2 regions of the Stenotrophomonas sp. STEN014 genome follow, and region 1 is predicted to be linked to the other one. Evidence: riboswitches for the same ligand, from Rfam matches in the RefSeq annotation. Region 1 holds a riboswitch; the other holds the start of a gene.

Region 1 (7,451 bases):
CGGCAGTTTCGGCTTCAGCATCACCGCCACCGACAGCACCACCGGCAGCGCCGGTACCGTCACCCATGCCTACACGCTCGCGCTGTCGGCACCGACGATCGTCGTCGATCCGGCGACGCTGCCCAATGGCCTGTTGTTCGTGCCGTACCAGCAGGCCATGGCCGGTGCCGGCGGCACCGCGCCCTACACCTATGCGATCGGCACGGGCGCGCTGCCCACGGGCGTGAGCCTGGCTGCCAACGGTGTCCTCAGCGGCACGCCGAACGTGGCCGGCGCCTACGCGTTCACCGTGCAGGTGACCGACGCGCTGGGCTTCAGTGGTACCCGTGCCTACACGGTCAACATCAATGCGCGCCCCGATCCCAGCCAGGATCCCCAGGTCCGTGGACTGATCGAAGCCCAGCAGGCCACCAGCCGCCGGTTCGCGGAGGCGCAGACGATGAACGTCCTGCGTCGCATGGAAAGCCTGCACCGGCAAACGGACGGGCGTGGCTTTGCCAACCAGTTGAGCATGTCCTTCAACAGGGCCTGCGTCCCCGACCTGCAGAATCCTGACGAGCGCGGCTGTGCGGCGATGCCGGTTGGCGGACCTTCCGGCACATACGATCCATCGGGTACTACGATGCAGGGAACCGCGAACGCCCGCGAACGCGGAGGCAAGGGTGGGCTGGCGCTGGGAACCTGGGTCGGTGGCAGCGTGCGTTCGGGCAATGTGGATGCGCGTGCCGGACGCGATGCGTTGGATTTCGAAACCGATGGCCTCAGCGCAGGCGTGGACTACCGGTTCTGGCCGTCGCTCGCGGCGGGTGCCGGCGCCGGCTACGGCCGCGACCGTACCGACGTCGGCAATGACGGGGCGCGGCTGGATGCCAAGACCAAGGTGGCGTTCCTTTACGCCAGCTACCACCCGGGGCAGGTGTACTACCTGGATGGCATGGTCGGCTTCCAGCAGTTGGATTACCGGATGGCGCGTGCAGCCGTCAGCGGTACCAGCCTGCATGGCCAGCGCGATGGCAGCCAGTGGTTCGGGTCGCTGACCTTCAGTGGCGAATTCGGTGGCGATGCCCTGCTGTTCTCCCCGTATGGACGACTGGACCTGGCGCGTACCGCACTGGATGCCTATGCCGAGCAGGGCGATGCGGTCTACGCGCTGCGCTACGACCGCATGGACTTCGACAGCAACAGCGGCACGCTCGGCCTGAGGATGGAGTTCCGCAGGCCGACCACGTGGGGCCTGCTGCAGCCGCAGCTGCGGGTGGAGTATCAGCACGACTTCAGCGCCGACAGCTTCGCCCTGCTGCAGTACGCAGACGGCTTCGGACCGGTTTACCGGGCGGATTTCAACGGGTTCGACCGCAATCGCCTGGTGATCAACCTGGGGAGCGTGTTCCGCACCGATCATGGCTGGAGCACCCGCCTGGAGTACCGCGGGATGTATGGCAGCGATGGCAAGGACCATGGGGTGTCGATGAACGTCGAGAAGGCGTTCTGACGCCAGCGCGGGCGGCATCCAAGTGCCGCCCGCCTTGTCGCCTTGCCGGCATCGTCGTTGCCGCAATCCGCAGGGGACGGCCTTGCCGGCGCATTGATGGCCGGGCGGCACCGGCCCGTGCATTGGCACGGCAAAGGCTGGAGCGGCGCCCGCCCGGGATTGGCAGGTCGACCCGGGTGCATCGCGGTGGATGCATCACCCGCCGGATTTCCGGGCCCCGGCACCCCGGGCCGGGTAACCCGCCCGCACTTCGCGTTTCGGCCCGCTGCGTTTCACTGCGCGTCGGCCATCATCTGCGACGCACCGCGCGATGAATTGCCCATGGCTTCGCCCGTCTGCCGACAGCCGCGGGCCGAAGGGGCGCCGTGCAAGATGTCGCGTCCTGACCCGGCGCCAGGCCTACATGGCGTCCATCAGACTGCGGAGAATTCAGCGCGCAGCACCTGTGCCGCTTCCACCATCGCCTCCAGTGCAGCGCGGGTCTCCGGCCACGTGCGGGTCTTCAGGCCGCAGTCCGGGTTTACCCACAGTTTTTCCGCCGGCAGCACCTCGCTGGCTTTGCGCAGCAGCTCGATCATCTCGGCGTGGTTGGGCACGCGCGGGGAATGGATGTCGTACACGCCGGGGCCGACCTGGTTGGGATAGTCGAAGCGGGCAAAGGTATCGAGCAGTTCCATCCGCGAGCGCGAGGTCTCGATCGAGATCACGTCCGCATCCAGGGCCGCCACCGCGTCGATGATGTCGTTGAACTGCGCGTAGCACATGTGGGTATGGATCTGGGTGGCGTCAGCGACGCCGCCGGCGCTGATGCCGAACGCGGCCACCGCCCAGTCCAGATACGCCTGCCATTGCGCCCGTCGCAGCGGCAGGCCTTCGCGCAGGGCCGGTTCGTCGATCTGGATGGCGCGGATCCCGGCCGCTTCCAGATCCAGCACCTCATCGCGCAGCGCCAGCGCGATCTGCATGCAGGTCTGGGCGCGTGACTGGTCGTCACGCACGAACGACCACTGCAGCACGGTCACCGGTCCGGTCAGCATGCCCTTGAGCGGCCGCTCGGTCAGCGATTGGGCGTACTGCGACCAGCGTACCGTCATCGGTGCCGGCCGGCTGACATCGCCATAGATCAGTGGCGGTTTCACGCAGCGCGAGCCGTAGCTCTGCACCCAGCCGTTGCCGGTGAAGGCGAAGCCCTGCAGCTGTTCGCCGAAGTACTCGACCATGTCGTTGCGCTCGAACTCGCCATGCACCAGTACGTCCAGCCCGATCTGCTCTTGCAGGCGCACGCAGTGCTCGGTCTGCGCGGCGAGGAAGCTGTCGTAGTCGGCGCTGGACAGCTTGCCGGCGCGATGCCGGGCGCGGGCATCGCGCACTTCCTGTGTCTGCGGGAACGAGCCGATCGTGGTGGTCGGGAACAGCGGCAAGCGCAGCGCCTCGGCCTGCCGCTGGCGGCGCTGCGCATGGGCGCTGGCGCGCACACCCGCGTCGGCATCCAAGGCCGCCAGCCGTGCTTTGACCGCCGGGTTGTGCACGCGCGGCGACTGGCGGCGCGATTCCAGCGCGGCGCGGGCCTGCGCCAGTTGCGGCGAGGTATCGCGGCTGCCGGTCAGGGTGTCGGCGATCAGCCGCAGTTCTTCGAGCTTCTGCCGCGCGAATGCCAGCCAGCTGCGCAGCTCCGGCTCGAGCTTCTTCTCCAGCGCCAGGTCCACCGGGCAATGCAGCAGCGAGCAGGACGGCGCCAGCCACAGCCGGTCCGGGCCGCGGTGGCCGAGCGCGTAGCGGGCCAGGATCAGGGCGTTGTCCAGCGCGCTGCGCCAGACGTTGCGGCCGTTGACCAGACCTAGCGACAGCACGCGCCCGGCCGGCCATGCGCGCAGCACCGCGTCGAGCTGCTCGGGGGCGCGCACCAGGTCTACATGCAGGCCTTCGACCGGCAGCGATGTGGCCAGCTCCAGGTTGTCGTCCAGCGCACCGAAGTAGGTGGCCAGCAGGATCTCCGGGCGCGGCTGGCCGGCAAGGACGGCATAGGCGTGGCGAATGGCATCACGCGCGGCCGGGTCCAGGTCCTGCACCAGCACCGGCTCGTCCAGCTGCACCCAGCTGGCGCCCTCCTCCCTGAGGGCGGCCAGCAACTGCGCGTAGGCCGGCAGCAGCGCATCGAGCAGCTCCAGCGGATTGCTGTTGTCGGTGGTTTTGGACAGCAGCAGGAAGCTGACCGGGCCGAGCAGCACCGTGCGGGTCTGGATCCCCAGTGCCCTGGCCTCGCGGTATTCGGCCAGCGGCTTGTCGCCGCGCAGCGAAAAACGCTGGCCGCGCTGCAGCTCCGGCACCAGGTAGTGGTAGTTGGTGTCGAACCACTTGGTCATTTCCAGCGCGTGCAGGTCCACGCCCCCGCGCTGCAGGCCGCGGGCCATGGCGAAGTAGGCGTCCAGCGGGCAGTGCTCGGCCAGCGGCCGGTAGCGCTCGGGGATCGCATCGAACAGCACGGCGGTATCGAGCACCTGGTCATACAGGCTGAAATCGTTGCTCGGCGGTACGTCCACGCCGGCCTCGCGTTGCAGCTGCCAGTGACGCATGCGCAGACTGGCGGCTGTGGCCTGCAGCTCGGCCACGCAGCTCTCGCCGCGCCAGTAGCTCTCCAGGGCGCGCTTGAGTTCGCGGCGCGCGCCGATACGGGGAAACCCCAGGTTGGTAACGGTAGTCATGATTCTTTCCTCATTGCATGGGCATTGAGGAACGAAGGAACCGCGCGGTGGGCGCATGCCTTGCGGCTGCCTCCACCCCGCCAGCGACCTTCGCCCCCGCGGGCGAACCGGACATCTGGCGTGGATGCAGCGCACCGCTCCCGCGGCTGCAGGCTGACGGTACCGGCTGCCTCCCCGCGGAGACTCCAGGTCGAATCGGGAGACGGCAGGTCTCCCGGCCCAGGCCGGTATTCGGGCTGATGGACACGGATGCGCCTGGCATCCTCCTACTGGCCGTCGCTTCCCGGGGATGAACCCAGTGCTGTTGACGGCGGTCGTTTCCATTCACCGCTGCGGGGCAGCTCCGGAATGGCAGGCCTTGCGGCCTGCGTCACCGGATTCCCGTTTAATTCCATCCCTTCATGCGAATTAAGAGATGGATACCTGTGGCGGACACAAGGTAGGCCCCGCGGCGGTGGCGGTCAAGCACTGGTTTCAGCAGCAGGCAATCGGCTCAGTGGGCGCTGGCGCGCGAGAACAGGTTGATCACCAGCACCCCGGCGCAGATCAGGCCGATGCCGAGGATGGCCGCGGCGTCGAGCTTCTGTTTGAACACGAACAGGCCGATCAGCGAGATCAGCACGATGCCCACGCCGGACCAGACCGCGTAGGCGATGCCGGTGGGGATGGACTTCATCACCAGCGACAGCAGCCAGAAGCACACCCCGTAGCCTGCCAGCGCGCCGAGCGTCGGCCACAGCCGGGTCATGCCATCGGAGGCCTTGAGCAGGGAGGTGGCGGCCACTTCCAGGACGATGGCACAGGCAAGCAGGGCGTAGGCATTCATGGGACGTAGATCGCGGGGCACGCACGGAAGGGCGTGTACGGGATTCTACGGCGAGCCATTCCCGGCTGGATGAGCAGCGCGCCGGCCGGGCTCTTACGCCGGTTCCCTACACTCCGCGCACGCTGCGCCCTGCGCTGTCGGCCGACAGTGGTTGGAGCGCGCGGTGGGGAGGTGGATGTGAGCAGGACACGCATGGGGGGACAGTGCCGCCGCCAGGCAGCACCGGTAGCCGCAGCACGCAGGGGGCGAGCGCGGACGGTGTTGCTGGCGGCAGCGCTGTGCTGTGTTTCAACCGGCACCAGCTGGGCGCAGCACCGTTCCTACAACCTGCCGCCCTCGGTGCCGGCCGCCGAGGTGCCGCAGCTGGAGGAGCAGCGCCGCGCGCTGTTCCAGAAGATCCTCGCCAACCCGGCCGATGTCGATACCGGTTTTGCCTATGCGGTGCTGTCCACCCGCGTGGGCGACTACGAAGCGGCCATCGGCACCTATGAACGTCTGCTGGTGCAGCATCCGGCCACGCCGCGGCTGCAGCTGGAACTGGCCGCGCTGTACTTCCGGCTGGGCGCCTATCCCCAGGCCCGCACGCTGTTTGACGCGGTGCTGGCGCGGACCGATACGCCCGAGCCGGTGCGGATCAAGGTCGAGGGCTATCTGGCGGTGATCGATGCCGGCAAGCGGCAACGCAGCGGGTTCTCCGGGCGCGTGATGCTCGGCAGCCGCTGGGAAAGCAATGCCAACGCGGCGCCGGATGTGAACTCGATTTCCCTCAACGGCCTGGATTTCCTGCTGTCGCCCGAGTCGCGTGCGGCCAGCGACCTGAGCGGCCAGGTGGGGGCGAATCTGCGCTACCGGCATCTGCTGTCGCGCCACGGCGACCGCCTGGATGTGTCGCTGGGCGGCTCGGGCAATCGCTATCGCGAACTGGACCGGCTCGACAGCCAGGTGCTGGAGCTGCGGGTGGGGCCGGATTTCTCGCTCAGCCGGCTGGGACTGCGCGATGCGCGCCTGTCGCTCAGCGCGGTCACCGGACAGATGTGGCTGCAGGGCGCGCGTTACATGCAGTCGGAAGGACTGGCGCTGGCCTACCGGCAGCCGGTTGGACGCGAGGCGGCGCTGGCGGTGAACCTCGACTACCGCGATGAGCACTACACCCCGCCACCGGCCCAGGCCAGCGCGGCGGAGTTCTCCGGCCAGCGCTATCGCGCCAGCGTGAGTTACACCCGCCAGCACGCTGCCGACTGGCAATGGGTGATCGGCCCCGGTGTCGAGCGCCGTGAGGCACGCGCCGGTTACAACGCCTACTGGGAACCGCGGCTCACTGCCGGCCTGAGTCACCGTTTTGCCGCGCCAGCTGCTGCTGGCCAGCAGTCCTGGACGCTGGCGCTGCTGGGGCAGCTGGGCCGCCGCCGCAATGACGCGCCGATGCCGGTGGTGGACCGGCGCCATGTGCAGAAGGGCAACGAACTGATGCTGCAGCTGGTGCAGACCGTTCCGCTGCGCGACAGCACCGAGCTGCAGTTCTTCGCCGGCTGGCGCACGGTGCATTCGAACTACCAGATCCGCGATTACAGCAACCGCTTCGTCGGGTTTTCGCTGACACAGAGCTTCTGAGGACACGACATGGCGGCCAAATATCTTCCGGTGATCGTCCTGCTCAAGGCGGCCGTACTGTTGCCCCCGGCGTTCGCCCAGCAGCCGCAGGTGGGCGTGACCGCTGCGGTGTCGCCGGCGGCGCGCAGCCAGAGCGGAACCGCCGCCATGCGCCAGGTGCGGCTGGGCGACCACGTGCTGCGCGACCAGCGCTTCGAGACCGACGACAAGGGCGCGGTGCAGATCCTGCTGGCCGATGGCAGCAGCTTCACCGTCGGCCCGCGCTCGTCGCTGGTCATCGACCGCTTCGTCTACGACCCGGCCAAGGGCAGCGCCCGATTGGCGGCCAGTGCCAGCCGCGGCATCCTGCGGTTTGTCGGAGGAGCGGCCTCCAAAGCCAAGGGCGGTGCCTCCATCACCACCCCGGTGGGCACGGCCGGCATCCGCGGGGCGGTGGTGGATATGCTCATCGGCGATCGGCTGCGCGTCGATCTGGTCTATGGGGATGGCATCGATTGGACCGGCAATGACGGGCACTCCGGCAATCTGAGCCAGGCCGGGACGTCGATGGTGGTCGGCACGGATGGCCGGGCGACTTACCCGGGGGATCTGCCCGCGCTGTCGCCGGGAGCCGTCCCCGACTCGCCCAATCCGCCGATGGGCGATGCCGGAGGGCTGGACGGCAATCCCAGTGGCCTGGCCGGATTCAGCGGCGCGCCGATGGCGATGGATCCGGCCGACCGCAGCCGTACGCCAGAGCAGGCCGGTGGCGGCAGCACCCCGGACAGCGACGAGCTGACGTTGGCCGCCACTTATGGCGATATCGCAGCCGTGCCGGAGC
Region 2 (7,451 bases), on a different contig from region 1:
TGCCGAGGACCAGCACGGCCTGGAAGCCATCGCCCAGGTCTTCGTCGAGTCGTTGGCGTGAGTACCACCAAGCTGCGCAACATCGGCCCGAAAAGCGCCGCATGGCTGCGTCAGGTGGGATTGCGCAGCCAGCAGGACCTGGTCGCCGCCGGTCCGGTGGCGGCGTTCATGAAAGTGCGCCGCGCCGGCTTCAAGCCCAGCCTGAATCTGCTGTATTCGCTGGAAGGCGCGCTGGTCGACTGTCATTGGCAGGACGTGCCCGAAGCCCGCCGTCAGCAGCTGGTCGCCGAATACGAAGCGGCCCTGGCCGAGTTGCCGGCCGCGCGCGGCACTCAGGCCGCCGGGCCGGTGCACGAAACCCGCCTGCCCCCCGCGGAGCCGGCGGAAGCCGAATCGGACCGCACCGCGGAAATCCGTTTCAGCGAAGACTGACGTCTCACGCCCAGAACGGTAGCGCGCTGCCCGGCCACAGCGCCAGCGCCAGCAACAGCAGGGTTTCGACCACCTCGACACTGGCGCCCAGACAGTCGCCGGAAATACCGCCCAGCGCGCGCCGCCAGTACCAGGCGACCAGCGGCACCAGCAGCAACGCCAGCAGCAGCGGCCACGCACAGACCCCGGTCAGCGCCGCCAGCAACAGCGCCCACAGCCACATCGCCGCCGGCCGCAGCTGCCAGGAAAAACGTTCCCCCATGCCATCGCCATGCAACGACGGAATCCGCTGGCTCCACCACAAGGTGCCCCAGCGCGCCCACACCGGCACCAGCACGATGCCGAACCAGGCGGGACTGGCGGCCAGTTCGGTCAGCAGCACGAACTTGAGCAGCAGCTGCATGACCAGCGTGACCACGCCGAACACGCCCATGTGCGGATCCTTGAGCACCTCCAGAAAACGCTGCGGGTTGCGATGCGCCGCGCCGAACGCGTCGGCCACATCGCCCAGCCCGTCCAGATGCAGCGCGCCGGTCACCCACACCCACAGCAACAGGGTCAGCGCGCCGGCCAGCCACGGCCGCTCGCCCAGCGCATACAGCGGCAGCGCCAGCAGCACGCCGATAAGCGCACCCACCAGCGGGTAGTACACGGCCGAACGGCTCAGGTCCTCCTGGCGGAAGTCCTTGACCTGCGGCGTCGGCAGCCGGGTCAGGAACTGGATGGCCAGGATCAGCCGGCGCACGCTCATGGCTGGCGCAGCTCCAGCAGCTCGCCCCACAGCCGGCCGTCCTCGCCGCGCTCCACCCGCAACCGCACGCGGGTGCCGTAGTCGATACGCAGCGCCCACAGCAGCGACAACGGCATGCCGCAGATGCGCGAGATCGCCAGCCGCAACACGCCGGCATGACTGACCACCAGCACCGGCCGGCCATCGCCGTCGTCCTCGTCCATCAACCGCTGCAACTGCAGTTCCACGCGCGCCTGGAACTGCTGCCACGACTCGCCATTGGGTGGCATCACCTCGTGCGGCTCTTCATACAGGCCGGCCAGTTGCTCGGCCGGCAGCTCATCGAAATGACGACCGTCCCAGTCGCCGAAGTCGAGCTCGGCCCAGTCCGGATGGATCTCGCAGAACTGGTCGGTGCCGGCCAGCAGCGCGTGCGCGGTATCCAGCGCGCGGCGGCGCGGCGAGGCGATCACCCGGCTCCAGTCCAGGCCGGCATGGCAGCGATGCAACGCCTCCATCGCGCCGTCGACCAGCGGCGGGTCGGTGCGGCCGTCCAGATAGCCCTGGCGCCCGGTGGACGCGTGCCGCATCAGATCCAGGATCATCGGCGGCCGTCACGATCGGCCACGGCCGCTTCTTCAAACGTGGCCATCTGGTTGTGCAGCGCGCAGGCCATGCGCACCAGCGGCAAGGCCAGCGCCGCGCCGGAGCCTTCGCCCAGACGCAGATCCAGTTGCAGCAGCGGCTGCGCCTGCAGCAGCTCGAGCAGGCGGACATGCCCGCGCTCGGCCGACTGGTGCGAGAACAGCAGCCACGGCCGTACCCCGGGATTGATGCGCACCGCGGCCAACGCGGCGGCCGAGACGATGAAGCCATCCACCAGCACCGGCACGCCGCGCTGTGCGGCGGCGATCATCGCCGCGCTCATCGCCGCGATCTCCAGCCCGCCGACGCGGCGCAGCGCTTCCCAGCCCGGTGATGCCGCGGCGTTGATCGCCTCGCCATGCAGGGCCAGCGCGCGGGCGATGATGTTCTTCTTCTGCACCATGCGCACCGCGTCCAGCCCGGTGCCGATGCCGACCAGCTCCTCCAGCGGCAACGACCCCAGCACCGCGGCCAGAGCACTGGCGGAGGTGGTATTGCCGATGCCCATTTCCCCCAGCACCAGCAGGTCCGCGCCGCCGGCGCAGACAGGGTCCACCGCGCGCCGGCCGGCGTCGAAAGTGGCACGCAATTCGACTTCCGACATCGCCTCGGCGGTGCTGAAATCCGCGGTGCCGTGACGGGCCTTGTCGGTGACGACTCCGGCGATCGGGGCGGTCGCGCGGCTGCCCACATCCCACACATGCAGCGGCAGGCCCAGCTCACGCGCCAGCACCGCGACAGCCGCGCCCCCGGCAGCGAAGTTGTGCAGCATCTGCACCGTGACTTCGGCCGGATAGGCCGAGACCCCGCGCGCGGCAACCCCGTGGTCGCCGGCGAACACGATCACCGGCACCTGCGCGGCCTGCGGCCGGTCAGCGGCCTGCAGCGCGGCCAGTTCGATGGCCAGCGTCTCCAGCCGGCCCAGCGCGCCCTCGGGCTTGGTCAGCTGCCGCTGGCGGGCGATGGCACGTTGGCGGTGTTCCTGCGAAGGCTGCCCACAGGCCTGCCCGAACCACGTTTCTGTCACGACTGTTCCGATACTGCGATGCAATCGCGCATTTTAACCGTCCAGGCGCGGTTGCCGGCCTTTTGCGCAGGCCTGGCGGTGATCGCATAGAATGCGCGCACTTTCGGGTGACCGGCCGGCCTTGCCGGACGGTTGAAACGGGAAGCCGGTGCCGCGCCCTGCTGGAATTCCAGCCGTCCGCCATTCCGGCACTGCCCCCGCAACGGTAAGCAGGACAAGACCAGGCAACACCGCCACTGTGCATGGCACGGGAAGGCGCCTGGTCGGAAGCAGCCTCGGCTGCCTCGCCTGCGAGTCCGGAGACCGGCCCGGAAGCCGACTGGTTGCGATGCGGAGGGCATGGCGGCGGCTGTAGCGCCGTGTGCGCGACCTCCGTCTTCTTCCCTCTTCTGGCAGCCTTCCCCATCCGCCTGCGCGGGAGCGCGCAGGTCCAGGAGCTTCCATGAAACTGTCTTACCACACCCTTTCCCTCGCCCTTGCCTTGGCCTTGCCGGACGTTGCCGCCGCGCAGAACGCGCCGACCGAGCCGGCTCCGACCCGACTCGATGACATCACCGTCACCGCCACCCGTACCCCGGTCTCGATCGAGAACAGCGTGGTGCCGGTGCAGGTGATCGACCGCGTGCAGATCGACCGCAGCCAGGCCAGCTCGCTGCTGGAACTGCTGCGCGGCCGGGCCGGCCTGGATTTCGCCAACCAGGGCGGCGCCGGCAAGATCACCTCGCTGTTCCTGCGTGGCAGCAACTCCAACCAGGTGCTGGTGCTGGTGGACGGCGTGCGCATCGGTTCGGCCACCAACGGCATGCCGACCCTGCAGGACCTGCCGGTCGACCAGATCGAGCGCGTGGAGATCGTGCGCGGCCCGCGTTCGAGCCTGTACGGCTCCGAAGCCATTGGCGGCGTGATCCAGATCTTCACCCGCGCCGCCGGCCAGGGCCTGCAGCAGAATCTGGCGCTCACCGCCGGCAGCCACAACCTGCGCCAGGCCAGTGCCGGCTTCAGCAACCGCGGCGAACGCGGCTGGATCTCCGCCCAGGGCGGCTACCAGAGCACCGACGGCATCAACGCCTGCCGCGGCACCGCCGCCGGCTGGGGCGCGGGCTGCTATGCCGATGAGCCGGACCGTGACGGCTACCGCAACACCTCGATCAACGTGCGCGGCGGTTATGCGCTGAGCGAGGCATTGAGCCTGGAAGGCCACATGCTGAACTCGGACAGCTTCAACGAGTACGACGGCAGCATCTTCGGCGGCAACGAAGCCGACAACCGCCAGCAGGTCTACGGCGGCAAGCTGGCATGGGCGCCCTCGGACAGCTTCCGCCTGAGCGCGCAGCTCGGCCGCAGCAGCGACCAGGCCGACAGCTACTTCGCGGCCGGCGGCGCGCGCACCCTGGCCAGCGTGTTCAACACCCGTCGCGACACCGCCGCCGTGCAAGGCGACATCAAGTTTGGCGAAGGCCAGCAGATCAGCGCCGGCGCCGATTGGCAGCAGGACCGGATCGAAAGCACCACCGCGTTCGATGTGGACAACCGCGACAACACCGGCATGTTCGTCGAATACCAGGGCGGCTTCGGCGCCCACTCGCTGCAGGCCAGCGTGCGCAACGACGACAACGAGCAGTTCGGCAACCACACCACCGGCAGTCTGGGTTACGGCTTTGCCTTCGGTCATGGTTTCCGCCTGACCGCCAGCGCCGGCACCGGCTTCAAGGCACCGACCTTCAACGACCTGTACTACCCGGGCTTCAGCAACCCGGACCTGAAGCCGGAAGAATCCAAGAGCCTGAACCTCGGCATCGCCCAGTACGCCGACACCTGGAACTGGACCTTCAACGCCTACGAAACCCGCATCGACCAGCTGATCGGCTATGACAGCAACTTCGATCTGGTCAACGTGGCCGAAGCCCGCATCCGCGGCGCCGAGCTGACCGGCTACCTGTCGCTGGCCGGTTTCGACCTCAACGCCCAGGCCAGCTTCACCGACCCGCGCGACCACACCGCCGGCGCGGCCACCTACGACAACCTGCTGGCCCGCCGCGCGCGCACCAGCGGCCGCCTGGACGTGGACAAGAGCTTCGGCCCGCTGCGTCTGGGCGTGACCGCGGCCGGCAGCGGCCACCGCTTCGACAACGCCGCCAACAGCGTGCGTCTGGCCGGCTACGGTACCGTCGATGTCCGAGTGGAATACGCAATCAACGCCGAGTGGAGCCTGCAGGCCAAGGCCGCCAACGTGTTCGACCGCGACTATGAAACCGTGGCCTGGTACAACCAGCCCGGCCGCGAGTACCAGCTGACCCTGCGCTACAACAGCAAGAACTGAGGCGGAGCACTCCGCTGATACGACGATGCCCCGGTGTTCGCACCGGGGCATTTTTGTTGCGGCGACTGCCCCGAAAACCCGGTGCCGCGACGCAGCCGCTCAGACGAGGGGCAACAGCTCGCGCAGATCGTCGATCACCGCCAGTGCGCCGGCCGCATCCAGGTCCAGATCCCGCGGATAGCCGTAGCGCACCAGCACCACCGGCATGTGCGCGTGGTTGGCCGCGCCCAGATCGGTGGCCGAATCGCCCACCATCAGGCACGCACCGGCCGGCTGCCCCAGCAGTGCGGCGGCGTGCAACAGTGGCTCGGCCGCAGGTTTGCGCTGCGGCAGGCTGTCGCCGCCGACGATATGGGTGAAGAACTCCGCGATCCCCAGATGTGCCAGCAGCGGCGGTACCAGCGCCGCCGGCTTGTTGGTGCAGATCGCCATCGGCAGGGCGCGTGCGCGCAGCGCCTGCAGCGTTTCCGGCACGCCGGCATACAGGCGCGGGCTGCGCAGCAGGCAGGCGTGGTAGTGGCGCATGAAGGCCGGCATCACCGTTTCCAGCGGGCGGTCGCTGCCGGCGTGCCGCAACGCGGTGGCCACCAGATTGCGTACGCCTTCGCCGATCCAGCTGCGCACCCGCGCCTCAGGCACGCGCGCCAGCGCCAGCTCCTCCAGACAGCGGTTGACCGCCTCGGCGATATCGCCGGCGCTGTCCACCAGGGTTCCGTCCAGATCGAAAATCACCGCTGACGTGGCCACGTTGTTGACACTCCTCACGCAGAAAACCGTCGATTGTAGCGGCGCCCCGATACAGGGCCCGACGTGCTCAGTCCAGCGCTGGGGTGCGGAACAGATCGCCCTGCAGCAGCACCTCGGCACGATCACGGAAGCCGGACAGGCCCACCCCCACCAGCCGGTAGCGCGTGTCCGGCGGCAGCTGCACCCGCTGGCACAGCGCCAGGGCGATATCGCGCAGCTCCTCCACCGAGCCGGGCGGAGAGTCCGGGGTGAAGCTGCGGGTAAGGATGCGGAACTGCGCGGTCTTGAGCTTGAGCACCACCGTATGGGCAATCCGCTCGGTGCGTCCGGTGGCGCGCCAGGTGCGCTCGGCCAGCTGGGTGATCAGCTCGTCGAACTGGCCCAGCGGCAGATCCTCGGCAAACGTGTCCTCCGAGGAGATGGACTGCACCGGCTGGTCCGGTTCCACCGGGCGCTCATCGATCCCACGCGCCCGCTTGTACAGTCGGGCGCCGAAACTGCCGAACAGCGCCTGCAGCTGCTCCAGTGGCAGTCCGCGCAGATCACCGACGGTGGCGATCCCCAGCGCCGCCAGCCGGCCTTCCATCACCTTGCCCACGCCCGGCACGCGGTTGACCGGCAACGGCGTCAGGAACTGCTCCACCCTGGACGGCGGCACCACGAACTGGCCATCGGGCTTGCGCCAGTCCGAGGCGATCTTGGCCAGGAACTTGTTCGGGGCGATGCCGGCCGAGGCGGTCAGCGCGGTCGTCTCGCGGATCTGCGCGCGGATCAGGCGGGCGATGTCGGTGGCGATGCCGCCGCAGCTGGGCGAGGCGGTCACATCCAGATAGGCCTCGTCCAGCGACAGCGGTTCCACCAGCGGCGTGTGCTGCAGGAAGATCGCGCGGATCTGCCGCGACACCGCCTTGTAACGGGCGAAGTCCGGCGGCACGAACACCGCGTCCGGGCACAGCCGTTCGGCCCGCAACGCCGGCATCGCCGAGCGCACCCCGAAGGTGCGCGCCTCGTAGGAGGCCGCACAGACCACCGACCGGGGCCCCTTCCACGCTACCACCACCGGCCGCCCGCGCAATCCGGGGTCATCGCGCTGCTCCACCGACGCATAGAAGGCGTCCATGTCCACATGGATGATCTTGCGAAGCTGGGCCACGACAACAGTCCGGAACGGTCGCCAACATGATAGCTGCTGTCGCTAAATGCACACTTGTCCTCACAATTGTGCATTTTAAAACGACTCGCAACAGCCCTCGAACGGCTGCTAACTGCGCCGAACATACGCAACCGTCCAGTTAAAACATTTGATTGAACGCTGCTGCTGCCGCATGCTCGGCGACTCGCTCCTGGCTTTGGATTACCCCGGATGACCCGTCTGCATACGTTCTCGCGTGACCAGCTGCTGGCCAGCGCGCGCGGCGAACTCTTCGGCCCCAACAAGGGCCGCCTGCCCAACGACCCGATGCTGATGTTCGACCGCATCACCGACATCCGCGAGGACGGTGGCGCCCATGGCAAGGGCCTGATCCGCGCCGAGCTGGATATCCGCCCGG

Evidence for each region. A riboswitch is a leader RNA that binds a small molecule or an ion and turns the genes downstream of it on or off. The one in region 1 is predicted to bind cobalamin.
Region 2: linked by a shared signal. The riboswitch ahead of btuB (TonB-dependent vitamin B12 receptor) and the one ahead of metE (5-methyltetrahydropteroyltriglutamate--homocysteine S-methyltransferase) in region 1 are both predicted to bind cobalamin.

What each region holds. Positions count from the first base shown of each region.
Region 1 covers NZ_JBRREN010000001.1:390,921-398,371, forward strand. Annotated here, with positions in the region: gene ACVOMC_RS01545 (putative Ig domain-containing protein) at 1-1,492, shown strand, start outside; gene metE (5-methyltetrahydropteroyltriglutamate--homocysteine S-methyltransferase) at 1,906-4,194, opposite strand; cobalamin riboswitch at 4,400-4,636, opposite strand; gene ACVOMC_RS01555 (SMR family transporter) at 4,688-5,020, opposite strand; gene ACVOMC_RS01560 (surface lipoprotein assembly modifier) at 5,279-6,631, shown strand; gene ACVOMC_RS01565 (FecR family protein) at 6,641-7,451, shown strand, end outside.
Region 2 covers NZ_JBRREN010000003.1:275,212-282,662, reverse strand. Annotated here, with positions in the region: gene ACVOMC_RS06280 (GAF domain-containing protein) at 1-61, shown strand, start outside; gene ACVOMC_RS06275 (TfoX/Sxy family protein) at 58-432, shown strand; gene cobS (adenosylcobinamide-GDP ribazoletransferase) at 437-1,183, opposite strand; gene ACVOMC_RS06265 (histidine phosphatase family protein) at 1,180-1,767, opposite strand; gene cobT (nicotinate-nucleotide--dimethylbenzimidazole phosphoribosyltransferase) at 1,764-2,834, opposite strand; cobalamin riboswitch at 2,923-3,160, shown strand; gene btuB (TonB-dependent vitamin B12 receptor) at 3,277-5,154, shown strand; gene gph (phosphoglycolate phosphatase) at 5,254-5,919, opposite strand; gene dinB (DNA polymerase IV) at 5,969-7,054, opposite strand; gene fabA (3-hydroxyacyl-[acyl-carrier-protein] dehydratase FabA) at 7,265-7,451, shown strand, end outside.